3 regions of the Pantoea sp. SGAir0184 genome follow, and region 2 is predicted to be linked to each of the others. Evidence: riboswitches for the same ligand, from Rfam matches in the RefSeq annotation. Region 2 holds a riboswitch; each other region holds the start of a gene.

Region 1 (8,055 bases), on a different contig from region 2:
TCGTCAACGAAGTGGCAAAAGATTATCCGGATGTGCAGCTGAGCCATATGTACATCGACAACGCCACCATGCAGCTGATTAAGGATCCGTCGCAGTTTGACGTTTTACTCTGCTCGAATCTGTTTGGTGACATTCTGTCGGACGAGTGCGCGATGATTACCGGCTCGATGGGCATGCTGCCTTCGGCCAGCCTGAATGAAGAGGGATTCGGCCTGTTCGAACCGGCGGGCGGTTCCGCACCGGATATCGCCGGCCAGAACATTGCTAACCCGATTGCGCAGATTCTGTCGCTGGCGATGCTGCTGCGTTTCAGCCTGAACGCTGACGCCGCTGCGGATAGCATTGAGCGCGCGGTAAGCCGTGCGCTGGAAGCGGGCCATCGCACCCGTGATTTGGCCGGTGACGGCCCTGCCGTGAGCACCGATGAAATGGGCAGCATCATTGCCGGTTACATCAGCGAGGAAAAATAACAAAATGAAAAGCTTATACCAGAAGTTATTTGATGCACATGTCGTTCACGAAGCGCCAGACGAAACGCCGTTACTGTATATCGATCGTCACCTGATTCACGAAGTCACCTCGCCGCAGGCGTTTGACGGTCTGCGTGCGCACGGCCGCAAAGTGCGCCAGCCGTCGAAGACCTTTGCCACCATGGACCACAACGTTTCCACCCAGACCAAAGACATCAACGCCTCGGGTGAAATGGCGCGTATCCAGATGCAGGAGCTGATGAAGAACTGTGCTGAGTTCGGCATTCAGCTGTATGACCTGAACCACCCGTTCCAGGGCATTGTGCACGTGATCGGTCCTGAGCAGGGCATGACGCTGCCGGGCATGACCATCGTTTGCGGCGACTCGCACACCGCCACGCACGGCGCCTTCGGTTCCCTGGCGTTCGGTATCGGCACCTCCGAAGTGGAGCACGTGTTCGCCACCCAGACCCTGAAACAGGGCCGGGCGAAAACCATGAAGATTGAAGTGCTGGGCGAAGCTGCGCCGGGCATCACCGCCAAAGACATCGTACTGGCGATCATCGGTAAAACCGGCAGCGCCGGCGGCACCGGTCACGTGGTTGAATTCTGTGGCCCGGCGATTGAAGCGCTGAGCATGGAAGGCCGCATGACGCTGTGCAACATGGCGATTGAGATGGGCGCCAAAGCGGGACTGGTGGCACCGGATGACACCACGTTTGCCTATCTGAAAGACAAGCAGTTTGCGCCGAAGGGCGAGCAGTGGGAACAGGCGGTGGCTTACTGGCGCACCCTGAAGTCCGACAGCGACGCGAAGTTTGACGCCGTTGTGACCCTGAATGCTGCCGATATCGCGCCGCAGGTCACCTGGGGCACCAATCCGGGCCAGGTGATGGCCGTGGATCAGGCCATCCCGAATCCGGCCTCGTTTGCCGATCCGGTTGAACGTGCTTCCGCCGAGAAAGCGCTGGCCTATATGGATCTGCAGCCGGGCATCAAACTGACTGAGGTAGCGATCGATAAAGTGTTTATCGGTTCCTGCACCAACTCACGTATCGAAGATCTGCGCGCGGCTGCCGCGATCGCCAAAGGCCGCAAAGTGGCGCCGGGCGTAGTTGCGATGGTGGTGCCGGGTTCTGGTCCGGTGAAAGCGCAGGCTGAAGCCGAAGGCCTGGACAAAATCTTCCTCGAAGCCGGTTTTGAATGGCGTCTGCCGGGCTGTTCGATGTGCCTGGCGATGAACAACGATCGTCTGAATCCGGGCGAGCGCTGTGCCTCAACCAGTAACCGTAACTTTGAAGGTCGCCAGGGTCGCGGCGGTCGCACCCATCTGGTGAGCCCGGCGATGGCTGCTGCGGCGGCGGTAACCGGTCGTTTTGCCGACATTCGTGAATTGACTCAGGGAGCTTAAGCCATGGCGAACAAATTTACCCAACACACCGGGATTGTGGCCCCACTGGATGCCGCAAACGTCGACACCGATGCCATCATCCCGAAGCAGTTTTTGCAGAAAGTGACGCGCACCGGCTTTGGCGCGCACCTGTTCCACGACTGGCGTTTTGATGATGATGCCGGCACCCAGCCGACCGCCAGCTTCGTGCTGAATAAGCCGGAGTTCAAAGGCACCAGCATCCTGCTGGCGCGCGAGAACTTTGGCTGCGGCTCCTCGCGTGAACACGCGCCGTGGGCGCTGACCGACTTCGGTTTTCACGTGGTGATTGCGCCGAGTTTCGCCGACATCTTCTACGGTAACAGCTTCAACAACCAGCTGCTGCCGGTGAAGCTGAGCGAAGAGCAGGTCGATGAAATGTTCAAACTGGTGGCCGCGCAGCCGGGCATCCGCTTCACCGTCGATCTCGAAGCGCAGACCGTCACCGCCGGCGACAAGGTTTATAGCTTTGAAATCGACAGCTTCCGCCGTCACTGCATGATCAACGGCCTCGACAGCATTGGCCTGACGCTGCAGCATGAAGCGTCCATCGCCAGCTACGAATCCAGCCAGCCAGCGTTTCTGCGTTAAGGTTTACCCGGTGCGCAGCAAGGCGCACCCTACAGCAAACGCGTCAGTAATTTGGTCGCCATTGATGGCGACCTTCAATCTCCACACCGCCCTCACCGCGCATCCCGTACCCGCGCCGCCAGCACCAGCGCCACCACCGCCATCACCAGCGCCAGCCAGTACACCGACTCATGACCAAAGCGCTCACTCAGTATCCCCTGGATCAGGCCGGCGATAATCAACCCGGTTGAAATCGAGGTGGTGAACATGGTGGTCGCCGCACCGGCACGGCCCGGCATCAAATCCTGAAACCACAGCATACCTATGCCGGCGATGATGCCGATAAACGCGGCGTTAAATAGCTGCAGCACCATCAGCGCGGTTTGAGAACGGAACAGCACCAGCCCGAGATAAAACACAATCGCTGCCACCAGCGCCAGCAGCATCAGCTTGCGCTTGCCGTAGCGCTTCGCGTAATGGCCGGCCAGCAGCATGATCGGGATCTCCAGCCCGGCGGCTGTGCCCATCAGCAGACCCGCCAGCTTCTCCGGCAGGCCAAGGGTTGCGCTAATATACAGCGGCATATCAATGATATACATGGTATTACACGCCCACATCACCACCGAGGCGATAAACAGCAGCCGCACCTGGCTGTCTTTCCACGGGCTGAGCTGCATCAGCACCTGCTCCGGCGTGGCGGCGATGCGCGGCACCGAGGGCAGCGTGCGCCAGATCAGCAGCATACTCAGCAGAAAAATCACCGCCGCCACGCAGAACAGCGTGATGAAGCCGTAGTTGAGCGCCAGCGCGAACGACAGCGGCGGCCCAATCACCCACGCCAGCGACAGCTGCGCGCGCATCACCGAACTGAACATCACTACTTCACGCGCCGACTGATCGGCATATTCCCGCGCCAGCGCGAAGATCTGCGGAATCGCCACGCTGGCCAGCGCCGACAGCAGCACGCCGAGGGTGATGAGCGTCAGATAGTGACGGTTAAAGGCAAACAGTAGCGCGTTGGCCACCGCCATCAGGCAGCAAAACAGGATCAGATGACGGCGATCGCCACGGTTATCCGAACGCTTCGCCATCAGCAGGCTGATCACGATCCCGGCGACGGCGTTGATGGTAAAGAACAGGCCGACCCAGAACGGCCGCACCTGCACCTCGCGCGTCAAAAACAGGCTGAGCGTCGGCGCCTGTAACGCCCCCGCCACGCCGACCATAAACGACACCGCCATAAAGGAGAGGTAAACCGGATTCAGGCGGCGCGGCCGCGGTAACAGCGATTTCATGCAGAAATCCCTTTGAGGAAAAAGACCGGGAAAAAAACAGCGTAGAAGATTCCACAGCAAAACGAAAAAAGCCAGCAGAGAAAAACTCCGCTGGCGGTGAAATTGCACCCTACTCAGAAAAGGTTCCACGTCGGCGGAACCGCTGGCAGAGCGCCATTCATTGCTGAATGCCTCCCGCTCTTCCATTGCCCGCCAGTATGCCTCTAATATGGGGCAGGAAAAACTGAGCGAAGTCGAGAAGGAGTTCCCCTTTTATGTCCTCTGCGCGTCTGCAACAGCAGTTCATTCGCCTGTGGCAACACTGTCAGGGCCAGGATCAGGAAACCACGCTGAGCGAGCTGGCTGAACTGCTGCACTGCTCACGCCGCCACATGCGTAACCTGCTGAACGCCATGCAGGCGGCGGGCTGGCTGATCTGGCAGGCTGAAGCCGGTCGCGGTAAACGCTCGCTGCTGAGTTTCTGCTACACCGGACTGGCGCTACAGCAGCAGCGCGCCGAAGACCTGCTGGAGCATGATCGCATCGACCAGCTGGTGCAACTGGTGGGCGATAAAAACCAGGTGCGGCAGATGATTGCCGCGCACCTTGGCCGCAGCTTTCGCCAGGGCAAGCATATATTGCGCGTGCTCTACTACCGGCCCCTGCCTAACCTGCTGCCCGGCTCGCCGCTGCGCCGTTCAGAAACCCATCTGGCGCGACAGATATTCAGCGGCCTGACGCGTATAAATGAGGAAAAGGGGGAAATCGCCGCCGACATTGCCCATCACTGGCAGCAAACCTCTCCGCTGCACTGGCGCTTCTTCCTGCGGCCGGCAATCCGCTTTCATCATGGTCGCGAGCTGGAGATGGAGGATGTCATCGCCTCGCTGGAGCGGGTGCGCAGCCAGCCGCTGTTTTCGCACATCGACCAACTGCACTCGCCGGCGCCGTGGACGCTGGATATCCATCTCAGCCAGCCGGACTGCTGGCTGCCGTGGCTGCTGGCCAGCGTCAGCGCCATGATTCTGCCGCGTGAGTGGCCGACGCTGCGCCACTTCGCCCGTCAGCCCATTGGCACCGGTCCGTACAGCGTGGTGCGCAATCAGCAAACCCAGCTGAAAATCGCCGCGTTTGATGACTACTTCGGCTACCGCGCGCTGATTGATGATGTCTCGATCTGGGTGCTGCCGGAGATCAGCGATGAGCTGGTCTACGCCGGTGTAAAACTGGAAGGCGAAAACGACGACGAAAAATCGGAAGAGAGTCGCCTCGAAGAGGGCTGCTATTTTCTTTTGTTCGATCAGCGCTCTGAACGCGGGCGCGATGCCGGTTTCCGCCGCTGGGTGAGCGATCTGCTTAACCCTATCGCGCTGCTCAATCATGCCGGCGTCGGCTATCAGCGATACTGGTTCCCGGCTTATGGCCTGCTGCCGCGCTGGCACCATCGGCGCGATATCACCCCAGCCCACAAGCCCGACGGCGTGACCCAGCTGACGCTCAGCTGGTACAGCCACCACGTCGAACACGAGGGCATCGCCAATGCGCTGCGGCCACTGCTGGCGCAGCAGGGCGTTGAGCTGATTACCCGTGAAGTGAGCTACGAAAGCTGGTTCGACGGCGCGGGCGAGAGTGACATCTGGCTGGGCAGCGTCAACTTTACCCTGCCGCTCGACTACGCCCTGTTCGCTCAGCTCTACGAGCTACCGCTGATGCATCACTGTATCCCGCTCGACTGGCAGGCCGACGCCGCGCGCTGGCGAGAGAAAGCGCTGCCGCTGGCGGAGTGGAGCAAACAGCTGGTAAACAGCGACTATCTGCATCCGCTGTTTCATCACTGGCTGCTGCTGGAGGGCCAGCGCAGCATGCGTGGCGTGCGGCTGAACACGCTCGGCTGGTTTGACTTCAAGTCTGCCTGGTTCGCCCCGCCGGAGCTGTAAAAAGGGCAGCATCGGACAACACGACCGGCAGGTGAACCTTTCGCGTTGTCCTGTAAATGTCTAGAATATGTCGTTCTCAACGGGGTGCCGGTTAACTGGCTGAGAGAGACCCGTCGAACCTGATCCGGCTCGTACCGGCGTAGGGATTTGAGATGCTCCGCCCTCAGATCCTTTGCGACGCAACCTTACCTTCTCCTTAAGGAACGCAAAGTGTTAAATAAAGTTCTGCCCCTGTTGCTGCTGATCGCTGCGCCAGCTCTGGCGGCCAAACCCGTCCTCACCGTGTATACCTACGACTCGTTCGCCGCCGACTGGGGCCCCGGTCCGGCAGTGAAAAAAGCCTTTGAGGCCCGCTGCGGCTGTGAGCTGAACTATGTGGCGCTGGAGGATGGCGTATCGCTGCTTAATCGCCTGCGTATGGAAGGAAAGAACAGCAAGGCCGACGTGGTACTGGGGCTGGACAATAACCTGATTCAGGCGGCGGAAAAAACCGGCCTGTTCAGCAAAAGCACGGTGGATACCCGCGGGCTACAACTGCCGGACGGCTGGAACAATGACACTTTTATCCCGTTTGATTACGGCTACTTCGCGTTCGTTTATGACAAAAACAAGCTGAAGAATCCGCCGCACAGCCTGAAGGAGCTGGTCGAAAGCCCGAAAAAATGGCGGGTGATTTATGAAGATCCGCGCACCAGCACGCCGGGACTCGGTCTGCTGCTGTGGATGCAGAAAGTGTACGGCGATGACGCGCCGGCGGCCTGGCAGAAGCTGGCCAGCAAAACCGTGACCGTCACCAAAGGCTGGAGCGAAGCTTATGGTCTGTTCCTCAAAGGCGAAAGCGATCTGGTACTGAGCTACACCACCTCGCCGGCTTATCACCTTATTGAAGAAAAAAAGGATAACTACGCCGCCGCGCCGTTCAGCGAAGGTCACTATCTGCAGGTAGAAGTGGGCGCGCAGCTCGCCAGCAGCAAACAGCCGCAGCTGGCGCAGCAATTCATGCAGTTTATGGTGTCGCCAGCGTTTCAGAGCACCATTCCCACCGGCAACTGGATGTATCCGGTGATCAAAAGCGATTTACCCGCCGGTTATCAGGCGTTACCGGTGCCCGCGAATGCGCTGCAATACACCCCGACAGAGGTGGCCGACCATCGCGCGGCGTGGATTAGCGCGTGGCAGCGCGCCGTCAGCCGCTGATGCCCGGCTGGCTGCTGCCCGGAGCGCTTAGCGCACTGCTATTGTGTGCGGTCGCGCTGCTGGCGCTCGGTGCCCTGCTGCTCGCCGCGCCGGCCACCGACTGGCGCGCGCTGCTCAGCGATAGCTATCTGCACCATGTGCTGGCGTTCTCCTTTGAACAGGCGCTGCTGTCAGCGCTGCTTTCGGTGCTGCCAGCCATTCTGCTGGCCCGCGCGCTCTATCGCCGCCGTTTTACCGGCCGCACCCTGCTGCTGCGCCTGTGCGCCATGACGCTGGTGCTGCCGGTGCTGGTCGCCGTATTCGGTCTGCTGAGCGTCTATGGGCGCAGCGGCTGGCTGGCGCAGCTGTGCGCTGCCGTCGGTATCGACTATCACTTCTCGCCTTACGGCCTGCAGGGCATTTTGCTGGCGCACGTGTTCTTTAATCTGCCGCTGGCGACGCGCATGCTGCTGCAGGCGCTGGAGAGCATTCCCGGCGAGCAGCGCCAGCTGGCGGCGCAGCTCGGTCTGCGCGGCTGGTCGCTGTTTCGCCTGCTGGAGTGGCCGTGGCTGCGGCGTCCGCTGCTGCCAACGGCGGCGCTGATCTTTATGCTGTGCTTCGCCAGTTTTGCCACCGTGCTGGCACTGGGTGGCGGTCCGCAGGCTACCACGCTGGAGCTGGCCATTTATCAGGCACTTAGCTTTGATTACGATCCCGGCCGCGCCGCGCTGCTGGCATTGTTGCAGCTTGGCTGCTGTCTGCTGCTGGTGCTGCTCAGTCAGCGCTTCAGTAAAGCGATTCCGGCCGGTAGCCAGACGGTGCGCGGCTGGCGCGATCCGCAGGATTCCTGGCGCGCACGCGTCGCGGATACGCTGCTGATTACGCTGGCGCTGCTGTTACTGCTGCCACCGCTGGCGGCGGTGCTGGTCGACGGCTTACGCGGCGGCATTGCCGGCGCGCTGCAACAGCCCGCGCTGTGGCAGGCGACGTGGACGTCGCTGCGCATCGCACTCGGTGCCGGTGTGCTGTGCGTGCTGCTGACCATGATGCTGCTGTGGAGCAGCCGCGAACTGCGTCAGCGCCAGCATCGCTGTGCCGCGCAGGCGATGGAACTGAGCGGGATGCTGATTCTGGCAATGCCGGGCATTGTGCTGGCGAGTGGGTTCTTCCTGCTGTTCAACGCCACCGTTGGCCTGCCG
Region 2 (8,055 bases):
TATCGCCCGATACGGCTGTCAGGGTGTTCAGCGGCTGGTTAATAAGCGTGCCAACCCGGATTACCGGCACCTGCTTGTCCACCAGCGTATAGAGCTGTGGCTGATAGCTAATCGCCAGATCCGCCTTGCCTGCCGCCAGCAACAGCGGTACCGACGCGGAATCCGCCGGTGCGATCATCTCGACATCCAGCCCCTGCTGTTTAAACGCCCCGCTGTACTGAGCGGCAAAGATCGCCGTGTGGTTTGGGTTAATGAACCAGTCGAGCAGCAGCCGCACCTTTTCGGCTGCCTGCGCGTTGACGGTGGCCAGCAGCAGTAACGAAGCGATGGCACGAAGAAGTCTGTTCACTCAAGTTCCTTAGTATGATTGCCAGAGAAATTTTTTACGCACCAGCGCCACGGCCGCTGAGAGCAGCAGCGCCAGGCTCATTAACAGCAGCAGTGCGGCAAAACTGGTGGCCGTTTCCAGCCGCGCGTTGGATTGCATCATCAGGTAGCCCAACCCTTCGCTGGCACCGACCCACTCGCCGATCACCACCCCAATGGGTGCCAGCACCACCGCCATTTGCAGGCCGGCGAAAAACTGCGGCAGCGCAGCCGGCCAGCGCACGCGCCAGAAAATTCGCCAGCGCGAGGGATACAGCGTTTGCGCCAGCTCCAGCCAGCCGGCAGGCGTACGGCATAAACCGTCGAACAGCGACAGGCACAGCGGGAAAAACAAAATCAGCGCCGCCACCACGACTTTTGACGCGATGCCAAAACCCAGCCACAGCACCAGCAGCGGGGCCAGCGCAAATACCGGGATGGTCTGGCTGGCCGTCACCAGCGGAAACAGCACCCGACGCAGTAGCGGGCTGGAAGCCATCAGCACCGCCAGCACCACGCCACCGCCGACGCCCAGCAGCAGCGCCAGCACAATTTCCGCCAGCGTAAACATTGCGTGATGCGCGAGCAGCTGCCGCTTTTGCCACAGAGCCTCCAGCACCGCCTGCGGTGCCGGCAGCAGAAATGCCGGTACGCCGTTGTGGCGCGCCAGCAGCCACACGCCCAGCACCACCGCGATCAGGTAGATACCACTACTCAGCTTTTTCATAGGAATTCAGTCGGGAAAAGAGTTCGGCCTGCGCCTGCAGCAGTCCGGCATCATTGAGCGCGCGCGGCACCGTACCGTTCGGCACAGGCCAGTGCGTCATCTGCAGCGGCTGGCCGTGCAACAGCAGAATGTCATCGGCCATACGGCAGGCTTCCAGCGGATCGTGGGTCACCAGCAGCACCGTTTTGCCGCGCAGCAGCGTCGCGGTCAGCGTTTGCAGTTGGTGTTTGGTCATCACATCCAGCGTGGCGAATGGCTCATCCATCAGCACCAGCTCGCGCTGCGCATACAGCGTGCGCGCCAGCGCGACCCGCTGCCGCATGCCACCCGAGAGCTGTGAGGGCGCGGCTTGCGCCTCGTCTTCCAGTCCCACCTGTGCCAGCAAGTGGTGCGCCCGCACGCGGTCCGGCTTCGCACCGCTTAGACGCGCCGTCAACATCACGTTCTCCAGCACCGTCAGCCACGGATAGAGCAGATCCTGCTGCCCCATCCATGCCACGTGCTGCGCAATACCGCTCAGGCTGCCCTGCTGCGGCTGCACTAAGCCGGCCACCAGACGCAGCAGCGTGCTTTTACCAATGCCGCTGCAGCCCAGCAGCACCGTGGTTTTGCCGCCGCGCAGTTGCAGATTGAGCCGATCGCATAGCTGTTTTTCGCCCCAGGCAAAGCTCACCTGGTCAAAGCGGATGTCCTGCGTCATGGCCGCCGCGCCGCCAGAATTGCCAGGTGGCTAAAGCCGCGCTGCGCCAGTGCGCTGGCCGCCTGCGCTGCCCGGATGCCGCTGGCGCAGACCAGTACGATGCGGCGATCCGCCGGTGGCTGCCAGGCGTCCAGTTCGTGCGGCAGCACGCGCTCAACCCGTTCGGCCACGCTGGCGGGCGCCTCTTCGCAGCTGCGCAGCTCCACAATGCAGTCTCCGGGTTGTAACAGGTGAGCATCAATAAACGGCACGCCGGGCTGGGCCGGTTCCTGTGCCGCATCAAAGCGGAACGAACGAAAGTGCCAGCTGACGAAGTCACAGTTGACCATGCAGCCGAGCGGTGAGGGTTGCAGCCCGAGCAGTACGCTGAGCGCCATCTGCGCCTGCATCGCCCCCAGCGCCGCCACGGCCGGGCCCATCACGCCAGCGGTGTTACAGTTAGCCGCGGAAGCAGGCAGCTGCGGAAACAGCGCACGATAGCTCGGCGCGCCGCCGCAAAAACCGCCAGCATAGCCCTGACGACCCAGCACCGAGGCGCTGATCAGCGGTATGCCTGCCTGGAAACAGGCATCAGACAGTTGGTAAGTCACCGCGAAGTTATCGGCGGCATCAATCACCAGATCGCACCCCGTCAGCGCCTGCGCGATATTGCTGGCGCTCAGCGCCTCGGGCACCGCTTCGATTTGCACCTCAGGATTGCGCTGCTGCAAAGCCTGCTGCGCCGCCACAGCTTTGCTGCGACCCACATCCTGCAGGGTGAACAGCGTCTGGCGATGCAGGTTATGCAGCGCGACCTGATCATCATCGTACAGGCACAGCTGACCGACGCCCGCGCCCGTCAGCTGAGGCAGCAGCGTGGCGGCCAGCCCACCGGCACCGGCTACCAGCACGCGGGCGCGAGCCAGTTTCTGCTGCCCGACGACGCCAATTTCCGGCAGCATCATCTGGCGTTGGTAGCGTTCCATTGCGCGCTCCTTAGTTCAGGTTAGCGAGGCCGAAGATCGGCGTTGAGGCCACGGCCATATCACGCTTCTCCATCAGCCCGGCATCGCGCGCGCCCTGCCCGGCGGCGATCGCCTGGCTGAACGCGCGCGCCATCGCCACCGGATCGCCCGCTTTCGCCACGGCGGTATTGAGCAGGATGGCATCGAAGCCCATCTCCATAGCCTGCGCTGCCTGTGACGGTGCGCCGATGCCGGCATCAATGATCAGTGGAATATCGCTGAACCAGGCTCGCATCGCCCGCAGCCCGTCAATATTTCGCAGTCCCTGGCCGGAGCCGATGGGCGCGCCCCACGGCATCAGCAGTTCACAGCCGGCGGCCAGCAGTTTTTCACCGACAATCAGATCCTCCGTGGTGTAGGGAAACACCTGGAAGCCGTCGGCGCACAGAATGCGTGCCGCTTCGACCAGCGCGAACGGATCGGGCTGCAGCGTGTCGGCATGACCAATCACTTCCAGCTTGATCCACGGCGTGTTAAACAACTCGCGCGCCATGTGCGCGGTGGTGACGGCCTCTTTGACCGTGTGGCAGCCAGCGGTATTGGGCAGCACGCGCACATTCAGGCCCGTCAGCAGCTCGCGAAAAGCCGCGCCCGCCGTGCCTTCGCGGCGCAGGCTGACAGTGATAATTTCACTGCCGGATGCGGCGATCGCCTGCTGCAAAATCGCCGGTGAAGGGTAGCCTGCGGTGCCGAGCAGCAAGCGTGACTGCGGTGTAAAATCGTAAAACATCGCTCAGCCTCCCTGCATCGGTGACAGGACTTCCAGCTGCCAGCCTTCCTGCAACTGCAGGCTGGCATACTGACTTTTCGGCACAAAATCGCCATTGCAGGCGGTGGCAACACAGACCGCATCGATTTGCTGTTCGATCAGCAATTCGCTGAGGCTGCTGGCCTCAGTGCTGATGGTGCGGCCGTTAAGCTGAATATTCATGGCTAACCTCCCCGGACAGGCGCTGCATCAGCTGTTCTGCCATCATTGGTGCCAGCAGAAAACCGTGACGATACATGCCGTTAAGATAAAAAATACCGTTGTGATAGTGGATTTCCGGCAGATTAGCCGGCCATGCCGGACGCAGACCGCTGCCGCTTTCGTTGACGCGCGCTTCCGCCAGCGCCGGGTGCAGGGTGTAGGCCGCGCTGAGCAGTTCCATCATGGCGCGCGCGCTGATAGCGCTGGCATCGTCGCTTTCGATCATGGTGGCGCCGAGCATGAAGTGGCCGTCGCGACGCGGCACCAGATAACAGGGAAAACGCGGATGGAGCAGACGAATCGGCCGGGAAAATGACACCTCATGACTCTGCAGGATCAGCATTTCCCCACGCACCGCGCGCAGGCCGGAGAGCTGCGCTCTGGCATGGATACCGCGACAGTCGATGATCCGGCCCGATGGCTGGCGCGCATCAAAGCGGACGCCGCGCTGCAGCAGTTTGTCACGCAGTTCAGCCAGCGCACGGCGCGGATCGAGATGTGCTTCGCGCGGGAAAAACAGTCCGCGCGCAAACCGGTTTTCCAGCGCCGGTTCAAGCGACGCCGGATCAACCCATTGATGCGCCGTCGTCATGCGCGCGAAGCGGTTTAACTCCGGGTTATCACGCGGCGGTGCCAGCACTAACGTACCCTGATGCACCACGCTGCTGACGCGCGTTTGCCACCATGCCGCAGCATGCTGGCCGAGGGTAATTACGTCGGCTGGCGCGCTTTCAGCTTCACACCACGGCGCCAGCATGCCACCGGCAAACCACGAGGCAGGCTGACGCGCTTCATCATCAATGACCTCGACGGTTTCGCCGCGCTCAGCCAGTAGCGTGGCAACACAAAGCCCGGACACGCCGCTACCGAGCACGCTCCAGCGGCTCATGAATCACGTTCCGGTAAATAATCTGGGAAATTCACATCGGCCTCTCAGTGATAACTGAGACCCGCAGATACAGGTGAAGGGAATCGACGCCAGCGATCGGGCTCGCCTTTGCGCCAGACGGCTTTGCACATGAGCCGTCAGTCTTCCTACGCCAGTATCAACTGGGTCAGGTTCAAAGGGTCGCTAAGCCGCGCAGTGCGCTATTAGCCTCTCAGTCTCTCAGGCGAGACTCCCCCGACGCGTCTATTTGTATTGCAGGCGCTGGCTGGCGTCAAGCAGCACGTTAACTGCGCTGCCCGCGTTGTGGATCAAAATTGCAACATATGGTATACCAGACGGATAGCGGGCAGATGATAAAAAAGACTTTTTTATTATTCACTTATAAATTTTTCAGCTAATCATGGAAGCATTATGAATAAGTTTCGTGTGGCTTTTATTAAAGCAGGATGGCATCAGGCGATCGTGAACAACGCGCTGGTGGGATTTGAGCAGGAACTGACCGAACAAGGCGTCGAAAATACATTAAAAAGCTATGACGTACCCGGCGCGTTTGAAATGCCGCTGCTGGCTAAACGCCTGGCCGAAACCGGCAAATTTGATGCGATTGTCTGCGCCGCGCTGGTGGTCGACGGTGGCATCTATCGCCATGACTTTGTCGCGCAGGCCGTCGTCGATGGCCTGATGAATGTACAGCTCGCCACCAATGTTCCGGTGTTTTCGGTATCACTCACTCCGCACAATTTTCAGCCGGTCGATGCGATTGAAGCGTTTTATACCGAACATTTTATTAAAAAAGGCAAAGAAGCCGCACGCGCCGCTCTGATGATTCATCAGCTACAGATCGATTAATATTTTTTAAGCGGTAGCGGTAATAATTGATGGCCGGATTAAATAAAGAAATTTCTGGCCGATGAATATTTCAACGCGGGGCTATTGACGGCAGGTTATGAAGTGAAATGATTTCGCCAGCATTCCGGCTGGCGAAATCCTGAGTAGCGGTGGAATTAACGGCTGACTTCGTGACCAATCAGGCCGCCGATAGCCGCGCCGCCGAGGGTACCGAAGGTGCTGCCGCCGGTCAGAACGGCGCCGCCTACCGCACCTACACCAGCGCCAATGGCGGTGTTGCGGCCACGATGAGACATGCCACAAGCCGTTACAGAAAAGGCTAAAACCAATACCACTGCGATATTAAAGCTGCGTTTTAAAACCATCAAAATCCTCATTACCATTAATTCTAATGGAATGTAATAGTGTTAACTTTGTTTGTTGTTTAGCCGCCAAATACCTGGCGTAGCGTGCTTATCCTGGAGGCAAATTTAAGGGGCTTTGCATTTTTGTGGAAGGTAAAAATTCCTATTTTATGCCGGACCTGCCAGGTGCTGGTTATTATTCGTACCTTAAGCCAAATAAAAAGGCATGGCGTGAAGGTTCACGCCATGCCTCGATGACTTACCGCGCAATGAATTAACGCTGCGGATGATTAACTTCTACTGGTCGTAAATCAAACACCAGCACTTCAGCATTGTTACCGTTGGCGAACTGCAGCGCCGTCTCATTGCGTACGCGCGCGCCGTCGCCGGCTTTGAAGCTCACGCCATTCACTTCAATGCTGCCGCGCGCCACGTGAATATAAGCATAGCGATCGTTAGCCAGTTCCAGCGTCTGCTGCTCAGCACCGTCAAACAGTCCCGCGTAAATACGCATATCCTGACGTACGCGCAGCGAGCCGTTGTCGCCTTGTGGCGAAACAATCAGGCGCAGCTGACCACGTTTGTCGGCCTCTGCCACTGACACCTGCTGGTAACCTGGCTCGGTACCGCGTTCTGCCGGCACAATCCAGATCTGCAGGAAGTGCACATTGTCCTGTTTCGAGTGGTTAAACTCGCTGTGCGTTACGCCGCTACCGGCGCTCATCAGCTGCACGTCACCGGGCACGATAACCGAACCGGTACCCATGGAATCTTTATGCTCCAGCGCGCCTTCCAGCACGTAAGAGATAATCTCCATGTTGTTGTGCGGATGCGCACCGAAACCGCGACCCGGTGCTACCTGATCATCGTTAATCACCAGCAGATCGGAGAAACCGGTCTGTTGTGGGTCCCAGTAGCTGGCAAACGAAAAGGTATGGCGTGAATGCAGCCAGCCGTGATCGCCTAAGCCACGTTGTTCGGACAGTCGTTGTTCAATCATGGTCTGCTCCTAAAATTTTTAGCTGGAGGGCGAAGGCCCTTCCCGTTGCTGACCAGTATACGTAAACTGATTTGCCCAACAATGCGCCTGTATGACAATGACTGTCACAGATAAGTGGACAATATGCAGATTGAAGATCTCCGAATTTACGTCGCCGTAATCAAAGCGGGCAACTTTACCGCTGCGGCTGAACAGCTGATGCTCTCCAAGCAGTACGTCAGCCGGCGCATCGCCGCGCTGGAAGAGTCACTCGGGGCGCGTTTGCTGAATCGCAATACGCGCAAACTGTCCGTTACCGACAACGGCCAGCTGTTTGCCCAGCATGCGCAGCGCATTCTGGATGATGTGCAGGAAGCCGAACTGGCGGTGTCTGGTCGTCGTCAGGTGCTGCGCGGCAGTTTTCGTCTCAGCGTGCCGATGTCGTTCGGCATCAGCCATCTTTCCCCTTATATCGCCGAATTCCTGAGCCAGCATCCCGGTATCCAGTTCCAGGTGGAACTGGCGGATCGGCATGTGGATATGGTTGGAGAGGGTTTTGATATGGCGATCCGCATCGGCACGCTGCCGGACTCCAGCCTGATCGCCAAACGGCTGGGCGAATTCCGCCGCGTGATCTGCGCCAGCCCGGCCTACCTGCAGGCCGCCGGCGCACCGCGTGAGCCGGAGGATCTACTGCAGCATCTCTGTCTGCGCTATGGACGTGAAAGCCAGACCGGCTGGGAGCTGTTTCAGGGCGACACGCGCAAAGTACTGGCGGTACAGGGACCGATGGTCAGCAATAACGGAGAAATGCTGCGTGATGCGGCCGTCGCCGGGCTGGGGCTGATCCTGCTGCCGGAGTTTATCGTGGCTCCGGCGCTGGCGCGAGGTGAGCTGGTGACGGTACTGGATGACTGGCATCCGGCCTCGCTGCACCTCAATGCGCTTTATCCGCAGCATCGCCAGCGCAGCGAGATCAATCGGGTATTCATGACGTTCCTGCAGGCAAAGCTGGCAGGCAAATGAATCAGCCCACTTCGCTGCCTATCGCAGCACGCAGTGCCGGTGCGGCTTCCCCGCTCATCGGGCTCACCAGTGCATAGTTATAGTGGCGATCGCTCCAGTATTGCGCCACCAGATTGTCCGCCTGGCGCGACCCCTTTTCCAGCCGCACGGTTTGCGGGCGGATGTACCAGCCAACGCGCGTACCGCTGGCGGTCTGATACA
Region 3 (8,055 bases), 200 kb from region 2:
CCCTGCTGGATGCACTGTGCCAGCGCTATCCGGGCCTGCAGGCACAGCTGTTCGATGACGGCCTGCGCGATAAACCCACCATGCTGCCGTTTGAGGTGTCGCCGGAATCACCAATCGTTAAAGCGGTCAATCGCGGCTGGCAGACTGTGCGCGGTACGCCGCAGCCCACCGGGGTGATCACGCCGCCCGCCTTCTACGGTACCGATGCGGCGCACCTGTATCAGCATGCGGGTATGGAGGGCATCGTGTGCGGGCCCGGCGGCAAGTACAACACCATGCCGGACGAGCGCGTTGAGATCAGTGAATTTCTCGATATGGTGCGTATCTATTTGCTGGCGATCCTCGACATCTGCCAGCCGGTTGAACCGGCGTCATGATCGCCGACGCGCTGTCACGGCTGCGCAGCGCCATGCTCGCCGCCGACATTGAGGTGATGCTGATCGATCATGGCGAACTGCTGGCATGGTTAACCGGTTATACCGTGTCGGAAACGCGTTATCGTGCCTGTCTGGTGCCGTTGCAGGACGAACCGTGGATGGTGCTGCGCCAGCTGGATGCCGCGCCGTGCCGCGCGCAGTCACCGCAGCTGGCGATTGACGCGTACCGTGATGAAGACGATCCGTGGCTGGCGGTGGCGCAGAGCCTGACGCGGCGCGGCTATCAGCGGGCGCGGCTGGGCGCGGATTATGCATCCTACGGCATGACGGTACACAGCTGGCAGCAGCTGGCGCGCCATCTGCCCGGGGTGCGCTGGTGTGATGTCAGCGGCATCAGCGACCGGTTGCGCAGCGTTAAATTTCAGGCTGAAATCGCCAGCTTACGCCAGGCCGCCAGCATTGCCGATGCCACGCTGGCCCAGCTGAGTGCGCAGGTGCAGGGCGGCTGGCGTGTGCGAGATGTCGCCGCGCTGGCGGCGGCACAATTTCTGCGGCTCGGTGCTGACAGCGGTGAAACCGGACCGATTGTTATCGCCAGCGGCGACAACGGATTTTTGCATGCCAGCGGCCATGAGCAGCGTCTGCAAGCGGGCGATGTGCTGCACGTTGAGCTGATCCCAAAAGTGCGGCACTACAGCGCGCGGCTGATGCGTCCGCTGATTGTCGGTGAAAGCTCTGCGGCGCGCGCGGCGCTGGCACAACAGCTGATCGCCATTCAGGATCGCCAGCTACGGGCGATGAAGCCGGGCGTTGCGGCCTGCACGGTGGATGCCGTCGCGCGCGAGGCGGTGCTTAGCGCCGGGCTGCGTGAGGATTACAGCAACATCACTGGTTATGCGCTGGGTCTGTATACGCGCACCCCGCGTCCGAGCGATTTCAGCTGCTGTTTTCATCCTCAGGCGCCGTGGTTACTGGAGGAAAACATGGTATTTCACATGTATATTTCAGCGCAGGGCCTCGCCTTCAGTGAAACCGTGCGCGTCACGGCACAGGGCGCAGAGCGACTCACCACGCTGCCGCGCCAGCCGTTTACGCTGCCGGCTAACAATAAACAGGATGATGTACAGTGCAGGACGTTGAATTAATCGATTTGGCTGCCACCTTGCCGGGCCTGATGTTTGATCTAAAATACGCCACCGCCGATAACATCGCCGGGTATGCCATTTATCGCGACGCGCAGGCGCTGCTGCATCCGGATGCCGCCGCCGCGCTGCGCCGCAGCTGCGATATCGCCCAGCTGGCGGAATTTCGCCTGCTGGTGCTGGACGCGTATCGTCCGCAGCAGGCGCAGTGGCACTTGTGGGATGCCTGTCCCGACGCGGATTATGTGGTGCCACCGACGCGGGGCTCGAATCACAGCCGTGGCGTGGCGATCGATGTGACGCTGGTGGATGAGTCGGGCAACATTCTGGAGATGGGGACCGGGTTTGACGACATGTCTGCTGAGTCGCACCCGTTCCATCCCAACGTGCCGCAGCAGGCGCAGCGCCATCGCCTGTTGCTGAACGCCATCATGCTCGGCGGCGGTTTTGTCGGCATGCCCACCGAATGGTGGCACTTTGAACTGCCGGATGCGCAAAACTATCCGCTGCTCAGCGATCGCTTTGCCTGCGTCAGCCGGGCTGATCGCGTTCCTGTGAGTGATATTGCGCGTTAATAATCGCGTTGCTGAAGCGGGGGGTTCTGCGCCTTCCCGCCTTGACACGCCCTCCGTTCCGACCCCAGAATGCAGCTTGTTCCAAGGGGTGCCCTGTTAGAGGGCTGAGATTCTACCCGCGCGGCTGTCACGGCCGGCAACGTAGTGACCCTCTGAACCTGATCCGGCTAATACCGGCGTAGGGATGTGGAACCAGGGTCACTGCACGCCCTCATTCCCTCTTTGCGCCTTTCTGCGAATCCTGCGCATTTCTCAGGCCCTGGCTGGCCGTTATGCCGCAGTCCAAAGAGGGCACCTTCATGACCGAAGCGTCAATCATCGCCGCGCTGCTGGCGTTTATGCAGCGCGAAGAAACCACGGAAGCGGATTTCAACCAGCTGGCGCTGCAGCTGTTCGCGTGGCAATTCGAACACAATCTTCCTTACGCCCGCTTCGCCCGCCAGCGCGGCCGCACGCCGCTGACGGTCAAACAGTGGCGGCAGATTCCGGCGGTGCCGATTACGGCGTTTAAAGATCTGACGCTGAGCTGCCGTCCGGTGGCGGAGATTCCCCACATCTTTATGACCAGCGGCACCACGGGGACCGGCCGGGGGCGCAGCTATCACCCGACGCTGGCGGTTTACGATCGCTCGATGCTGATCAATTTCCGCCAGCGCTTTATGGCCGGATATCCGCGCCTGCCGATGGCGATCCTGTTTCCGCACAGCAGCGAGCTGCCCAACTCTTCGCTGGCCCATTATCTGACGCTGGCGATGCAAGAATGTGGCACGCAAGACAGCGAAGTGATGGTGGATGCGCAGGGGCTGAAACTGCCTCGTCTGATCGCCGCGCTGGAGCAGGCGCAGGCCAGCGGCCAACCCTATGCCCTGCTGGGTGCCAGCTACAGTTTTGTCCACCTGCTGGACGAACTGGCGCGTCAGCAGCGGCGTTTCAGGCTGCCGCCGGGCAGCCGCATCCTCGACACCGGGGGTTTTAAGGGCCAGTCGCGTGAAGTGGCGGCGGAGGCGTTTTATAGCGTGCTGCAGCAGACGCTCGGCGTTCCGCGTTCGCACTGCATCAATATGTACGGCATGACTGAACTCAGCACGCAGTTTTACGATTCCGGCAATGAAATCTGCCCGCCGGTGAAATCCGGACCGCACTGGATCCGCACGCGCGTGGTCAACCCGCTGACCGGTGCGGAGGTGCCGGAAGGTGAGACAGGCGTACTGGTGCATCACGATCTCGCCCATTTCAATTCTGTTTCCGCCATTCTGACCGAAGATGCCGGCGTGATGGTGCCCGGCGGGTTTCAGCTGCTGGGGCGCGTCGCGGGCGCGGATGCCAAAGGCTGCTCGCTGGCGATGGAATCGTTTCTCGCTGCCGCGCAGGCACGGGCATGAAAGTGTATGCCGGACATCTGCCGGGCATCCGCCACAGCGAGGTGGCGTGGCACAGCCTGCACTTTGGCCAGCAGGGCAGCGCGCTGGAAGTGTGTGTGCCGGTGCTGTCCGAGGCGCAGATTGCCACGCTGGCGGCCAGCGTACGCGATAACGCGCGCCGCTACCTGCACACCCTGAGCGTAGCGCGCATCACCGCGTTGATTGATGAAGCCATCGCGCGCCTGCTTGACCGTTCGCACCCGGTGCGCCAGCAGGCGGAGCGGTTGCTGCCGCTGGTTACCGGCTATGACGCCGACATGCTGCGGCTCGGTTTAACCGGCTATCTCAAAACCTTTCGTGAACCGCAGCTGCGGCGTTTTCTGGCGGAGGAATTCGGCAACGTGCAGATGCTGGACGATTTTCAGCCGCGGCCAAAAGGCGGCTTTGTCCGCGCGTTTGGTCCGCAGCTGTTGCTGCAGATCTGGGCCGGCAATGTGCCGGGTTTGCCGCTGTGGAGCCTGATTGCCGGCCTGCTGGTGAAGGCGGGAAGCGTGGGCAAGGTGGCGAGCGCTGAGCCGCTGATGGCGGGCTGGTTCGCCCAGCTGCTGGCGGAGATCGATCCGCAGCTGGGCGACTGTCTGGCCGTCGTATGGTGGCAGGGCGGTGATGAACGCACTGAGCAGCAGTGGTTCCGCCAGGCAGACGTGGTGATGGCTTATGGCGGAGAAGCCGCGCTGACGGCGATGCAGCGGCGTCTGCCGCCAGCCACGCGCTTTCTGCCGCATGGCCACAAAATCAGTTTTGGCATGGTGGCGCGCTCGGCGCTGGACGTGCGGCGCGGTCCGGCGCTGGCGCGTCAGGTGGCTTACGATGTGATGCGCTATGACCAGGCCGGCTGTTACTCGCCGCAGGCGCTGTTTATTGAGCGCGGTGGCCGGGTGTCGCCGCAGGAGTTTGCTGCTTACCTCGCCCATGAACTTGCCGCGCTGGCACAGCGCTATCCGCGCGCGACGCTGACGCTGGGTGAAAGTCAGGCTGTGGCCGCGTGGCGCAACGTGGAGGAAATGCGTGCGCTGAGCGGTGACCGCACGCTGTACGGTGATGAGCACGATGCCTGGGCGGTGGTGTACGTCGATAAGCCGGAGCCGTTACAACCGGGCGCGCTCGGGCGCACGCTGAAGGTGATTGCCGTGGATACGCTGGAGGAGACGGTAAGCTGGGTAGCCGCGCAGCGCGCGTATCTGCAAAGCGTTGGCCTCGCGGCCGCGCCCGAGGTGCTGTTTCGGCTGGCGGCGCAACTCGGGGCGGCGGGCGTCACGCGCATCACGGCGCTGGGTAACATGACTTCACCGGAGGCGGGCTGGCATCACGATGGCCGCTTTAGCCTGCTGGATCTGGTTACCCTGTGCGAAATCGAACAGGCGGCGGAAACCGCCGCTGAACACTATGCGCCCTATCTTGACTGAGCGGGCGTGGAGAAACGCAATGAAATTCAGCAATCACACCGTGCTGGTGACCGGCGCCAGTCGCGGTATTGGCGCCGCCATTGCCCAGGCCTTTGCCGCCGAAGGCGCGTTTGTCGTGGTCAACTATTTACGTAATCACGACGCCGCTGCGCAGGTAGTCGCGGCCTGTGAAGCACAGGGCGGGGGGGCACTGGCGATTGCCGCCGATGTAACCTGCGCCGCACAGGTAGCCGATATGATGCAGCAGATCGAGGCCGCTACCGGGCGACTGGATGTGGTGGTGAACAATGCCTTCGCACCTTATCGCTTCGATCCCGACCGGCGCCAGCGCTTCTGGGAAACGTCCTGGTCTGCTTACCAGACGCAGTTTGATGGCGCAGTGAACGCCTGCTACAACGTGTGTCAGGCGGCCTTGCCGCTGATGCGCCGCCGCGCGCGCGGCAGCATCATCAATCTGGTGAGTGATTTGATCGCCCGGCCAGCGGTGGCTTATCACGACTATATCACCGCAAAAGCCGCGCTGACGGGCTTTAGCCGGACGCTGGCGGCCGAACTGGGGGCGCTGGGCATTCGGGTGAACTGCGTGGCGCCGGGACTGGTGTATCCCACCGATGCCAGTCAGCATACGCCAGAAGCGGTCCGCCACGCGCTGACGGCGCAAACGCCGCTCGGACGACTGGCGCGCGCCGCGGATGTCGCCGGGCCAGTGCTGTTTCTGGCATCAGCGTGGAGCGAATTTGTCACCGGCCAGACGCTGTATGTCGATGGCGGTTTGGTGATGCAGGATCATTAAGCCAGGTCGCCAGTCGCCGCACTGGCGACCTGCCACCGCCCGCCCGGTACCTCAATCCGTTATTCCGCCATGCCCACCGTCATGCAGCTATCTGCGCACTGCAGGCAAATTTCAGCACAGGTCTGACAGTGCGGATGCTGGTGCTTCTGGCACTCCCAACCAGCCAGCTGACAGGCCATCGACGTGATGGTACAGAGCTGCTCGCTCAGTTCACTCTGGGCAGCCAGCAGTTGGGCGGTTACGCAACACAGCGCCGCGCACTGCTGATTCAGGCTAATGCAGACGCTCATCTCACTGGCGTCAGCGTCCAGCAGACAAGCCGCCGCACAGTGGTCGCAGGCGGTCGCGCAGCGATAGCACAGCGCGATACAGTCATTGAGTTCAGCGTTCATGAGTTTCCTTAGCGTCAGGGTAAACAACGCGTATGTGAGCCTGAAGGGAGAATTTAGCTAAAACAGAGGTGATATCAAGTGGATAGCGGAGGATTAACCCCGGTAAGGTGCATCGCAGATGCAATTATCCCTTTAATAATGCGGAGTTAGCTAATTGTAAGCTTGTGTATATATCAGCGCCGATAATAAAAACCGCTTAAATAAAAGTGTACAAGTCTGTGTGGCTTGTACAAATATAGCCGCTGCGGATTTGTTAGTTAAATAAGCAATGGTTTAAATTCGTGGTAAATAAACGATGCAATTGAGGCATTATAAGCGAAGCGGTAAATGCTGCCGGATCGCTGAAGATTTGATCGATTAATTGTTTTCCAGCGAGAAAATTACTCTCCTGACAAGGTTTATCACGCATTTAAGCGAAGCGTAAACACAATGTCAGGAGAGTGTGGTGCCAAAGGTTATCGAGGTTAAATCAGTATTAAGAGGGGAAAGTCTTATTTACGACGACTGATCTTTCCTCCCTTCCTGCCGGCTTCAATGGCACGCTGTGGATCGTTCTTAAAGTTACCGCCACTGACCTGACCACCCTTGCGGCCTGCTTCAGCCGCGCGCTCCTTATCGGCTGCGAAGTTGCCTGAACCCCCACGACGTTGCGTCACTTTTTCTTCCTCTTCAGGTTTCTTCTTTGGATCCTTCATTTTTTTCCTCTCAGTTCATACCCGCATGAAGCAAAAATAAATGTAGCGATGTTTTTACCATAATCAAGCCAGGAATAATCTTAACTTTTAATTTACAGCACGTTGGTTGTTTAACTATGAGTCAATTCCAGCTGATTTATTCCGGCAAAACATCCGGGGTGGAATTGTTAACATTTTACTTTCATAAAGGGAAGCATTCTTTTAGCGCCGCTAATGTGATTCGATGAGGTTATGACAATTATCCGCTGTCGCAATTCTTAAAAACCTTTCTTGCACAGCTGCGCTTACTTGCTACGTTTAATTAAGTTGTTCGCCTGGACTTAATTAGCGCTTCGCTTATTTTCAGATAAACAGCCTGAAAGCGATGAGGTAAGAGCGTGCTGCCGGCTCAGTGACGAGCATCCAACGCGGCTGATGTGCCTGGCCGGTGTCACTTTACTTTGGAGCGAAACATGACGAAGGAATCTGTGTATCTGGACTGGCTGCGCGATGCGCATGCTATGGAAAAACACGCGGAAAGCTTGTTGAAAGCGGCGGTGTTACGCCTGACGGAGCATCCCGCATTGCAGACGCGCCTTGAGCAGTATCTTGAGCAAAGTCGTGAACAGCAGCAGCAGGTGAAAACGCTGCTGCGCCAGTATGACAGCAGCTGGTCGGTGCTGAAGGAGTCGTTAGGCCGGATGTCGGCGGTCGGTCAGGCCGCCAGCGACATGCTGCAGGATGAAGAGGGCATCCGTGTGGCCGTCAGCAGCTACGTGTTCTGTAACTATAAAATCGCCACCTACTCAACGTTGCTGGTGGCCGCAGAGCAGGCGGAAGAGGGGGAGGATGTCAGGATCGTGCGGACCATCCTGCAGCAGGAAAGCCAGATGGCCAGCAGGCTGCTGCAGCTGTTGCCACAGGCGGCAGAAGAAGCCATTGTGCTGCGCACGGAACCTGAGCTTTCCGGCACGGATTAAGTCATCCTGCGGCGCGCCCTAGAGATCAATCACCAGTTCCGCCGATTTGCTGCGCGAGCAGCACAAGGCGATGTACTGCTCCGGGGCGCTTTTTTCGCTGTCAGACTGCACGGTATCGCGGTGATCGATCTCTCCGGCGGTGACCCGGGTCAGGCAGGCGCCGCACATGCCCATCTCGCAGGAGAGCGGAACGTCGACGCCATGCTCCAGCAGCACCGTGGCAATGGTTTTGTCAGGCGGAATGGTACATTGCTGCCCACTGCGTGCCAGCGTCACGGTAAAGCCCTCTTCCGCG

The links. A riboswitch is a leader RNA that binds a small molecule or an ion and turns the genes downstream of it on or off. The one in region 2 is predicted to bind thiamine pyrophosphate.
Region 1: it holds a riboswitch for thiamine pyrophosphate, as region 2 does, so the genes downstream of both, thiB (thiamine ABC transporter substrate binding subunit) here and C1N60_RS21940 (FAD-dependent oxidoreductase) in region 2, are expected to answer to the same signal.
Region 3: it holds a riboswitch for thiamine pyrophosphate, as region 2 does, so the genes downstream of both, C1N60_RS20925 (LuxE/PaaK family acyltransferase) here and C1N60_RS21940 (FAD-dependent oxidoreductase) in region 2, are expected to answer to the same signal.

The regions. Positions count from the first base shown of each region.
Region 1 covers NZ_CP028050.1:3,492,746-3,500,800, forward strand. Annotated here, with positions in the region: gene leuB (3-isopropylmalate dehydrogenase) at 1-470, shown strand, start outside; gene leuC (3-isopropylmalate dehydratase large subunit) at 475-1,881, shown strand; gene leuD (3-isopropylmalate dehydratase small subunit) at 1,885-2,490, shown strand; gene C1N60_RS16645 (MFS transporter) at 2,583-3,764, opposite strand; gene sgrR (HTH-type transcriptional regulator SgrR) at 4,019-5,680, shown strand; TPP riboswitch at 5,751-5,844, shown strand; gene thiB (thiamine ABC transporter substrate binding subunit) at 5,891-6,877, shown strand; gene thiP (thiamine/thiamine pyrophosphate ABC transporter permease ThiP) at 6,853-8,055, shown strand, end outside.
Region 2 covers NZ_CP028051.1:393,014-401,068, reverse strand. Annotated here, with positions in the region: gene C1N60_RS21970 (ABC transporter substrate-binding protein) at 1-349, opposite strand, end outside; gene C1N60_RS21965 (ABC transporter permease) at 359-1,093, opposite strand; gene C1N60_RS21960 (ABC transporter ATP-binding protein) at 1,077-1,793, opposite strand; gene C1N60_RS21955 (HesA/MoeB/ThiF family protein) at 1,790-2,758, opposite strand; gene C1N60_RS21950 (thiazole synthase) at 2,769-3,527, opposite strand; gene thiS (sulfur carrier protein ThiS) at 3,531-3,728, opposite strand; gene C1N60_RS21940 (FAD-dependent oxidoreductase) at 3,712-4,656, opposite strand; TPP riboswitch at 4,783-4,902, opposite strand; gene C1N60_RS21935 (6,7-dimethyl-8-ribityllumazine synthase) at 5,068-5,505, shown strand; gene C1N60_RS21930 (glycine zipper 2TM domain-containing protein) at 5,661-5,870, opposite strand; gene C1N60_RS21925 (pirin family protein) at 6,124-6,849, opposite strand; gene C1N60_RS21920 (LysR family transcriptional regulator) at 6,973-7,854, shown strand; gene C1N60_RS21915 (anti-sigma factor family protein) at 7,856-8,055, opposite strand, start outside.
Region 3 covers NZ_CP028051.1:194,817-202,871, reverse strand. Annotated here, with positions in the region: gene C1N60_RS20940 (M20 family metallopeptidase) at 1-377, shown strand, start outside; gene C1N60_RS20935 (M24 family metallopeptidase) at 374-1,522, shown strand; gene ddpX (D-alanyl-D-alanine dipeptidase) at 1,552-2,094, shown strand; TPP riboswitch at 2,169-2,298, shown strand; gene C1N60_RS20925 (LuxE/PaaK family acyltransferase) at 2,367-3,476, shown strand; gene C1N60_RS20920 (acyl-CoA reductase) at 3,473-4,921, shown strand; gene C1N60_RS20915 (SDR family oxidoreductase) at 4,941-5,714, shown strand; gene C1N60_RS20910 (four-helix bundle copper-binding protein) at 5,774-6,106, opposite strand; gene C1N60_RS20905 (con-10 family general stress protein) at 6,598-6,762, opposite strand; gene C1N60_RS20900 (YciE/YciF ferroxidase family protein) at 7,254-7,760, shown strand; gene C1N60_RS20895 (PDR/VanB family oxidoreductase) at 7,779-8,055, opposite strand, start outside.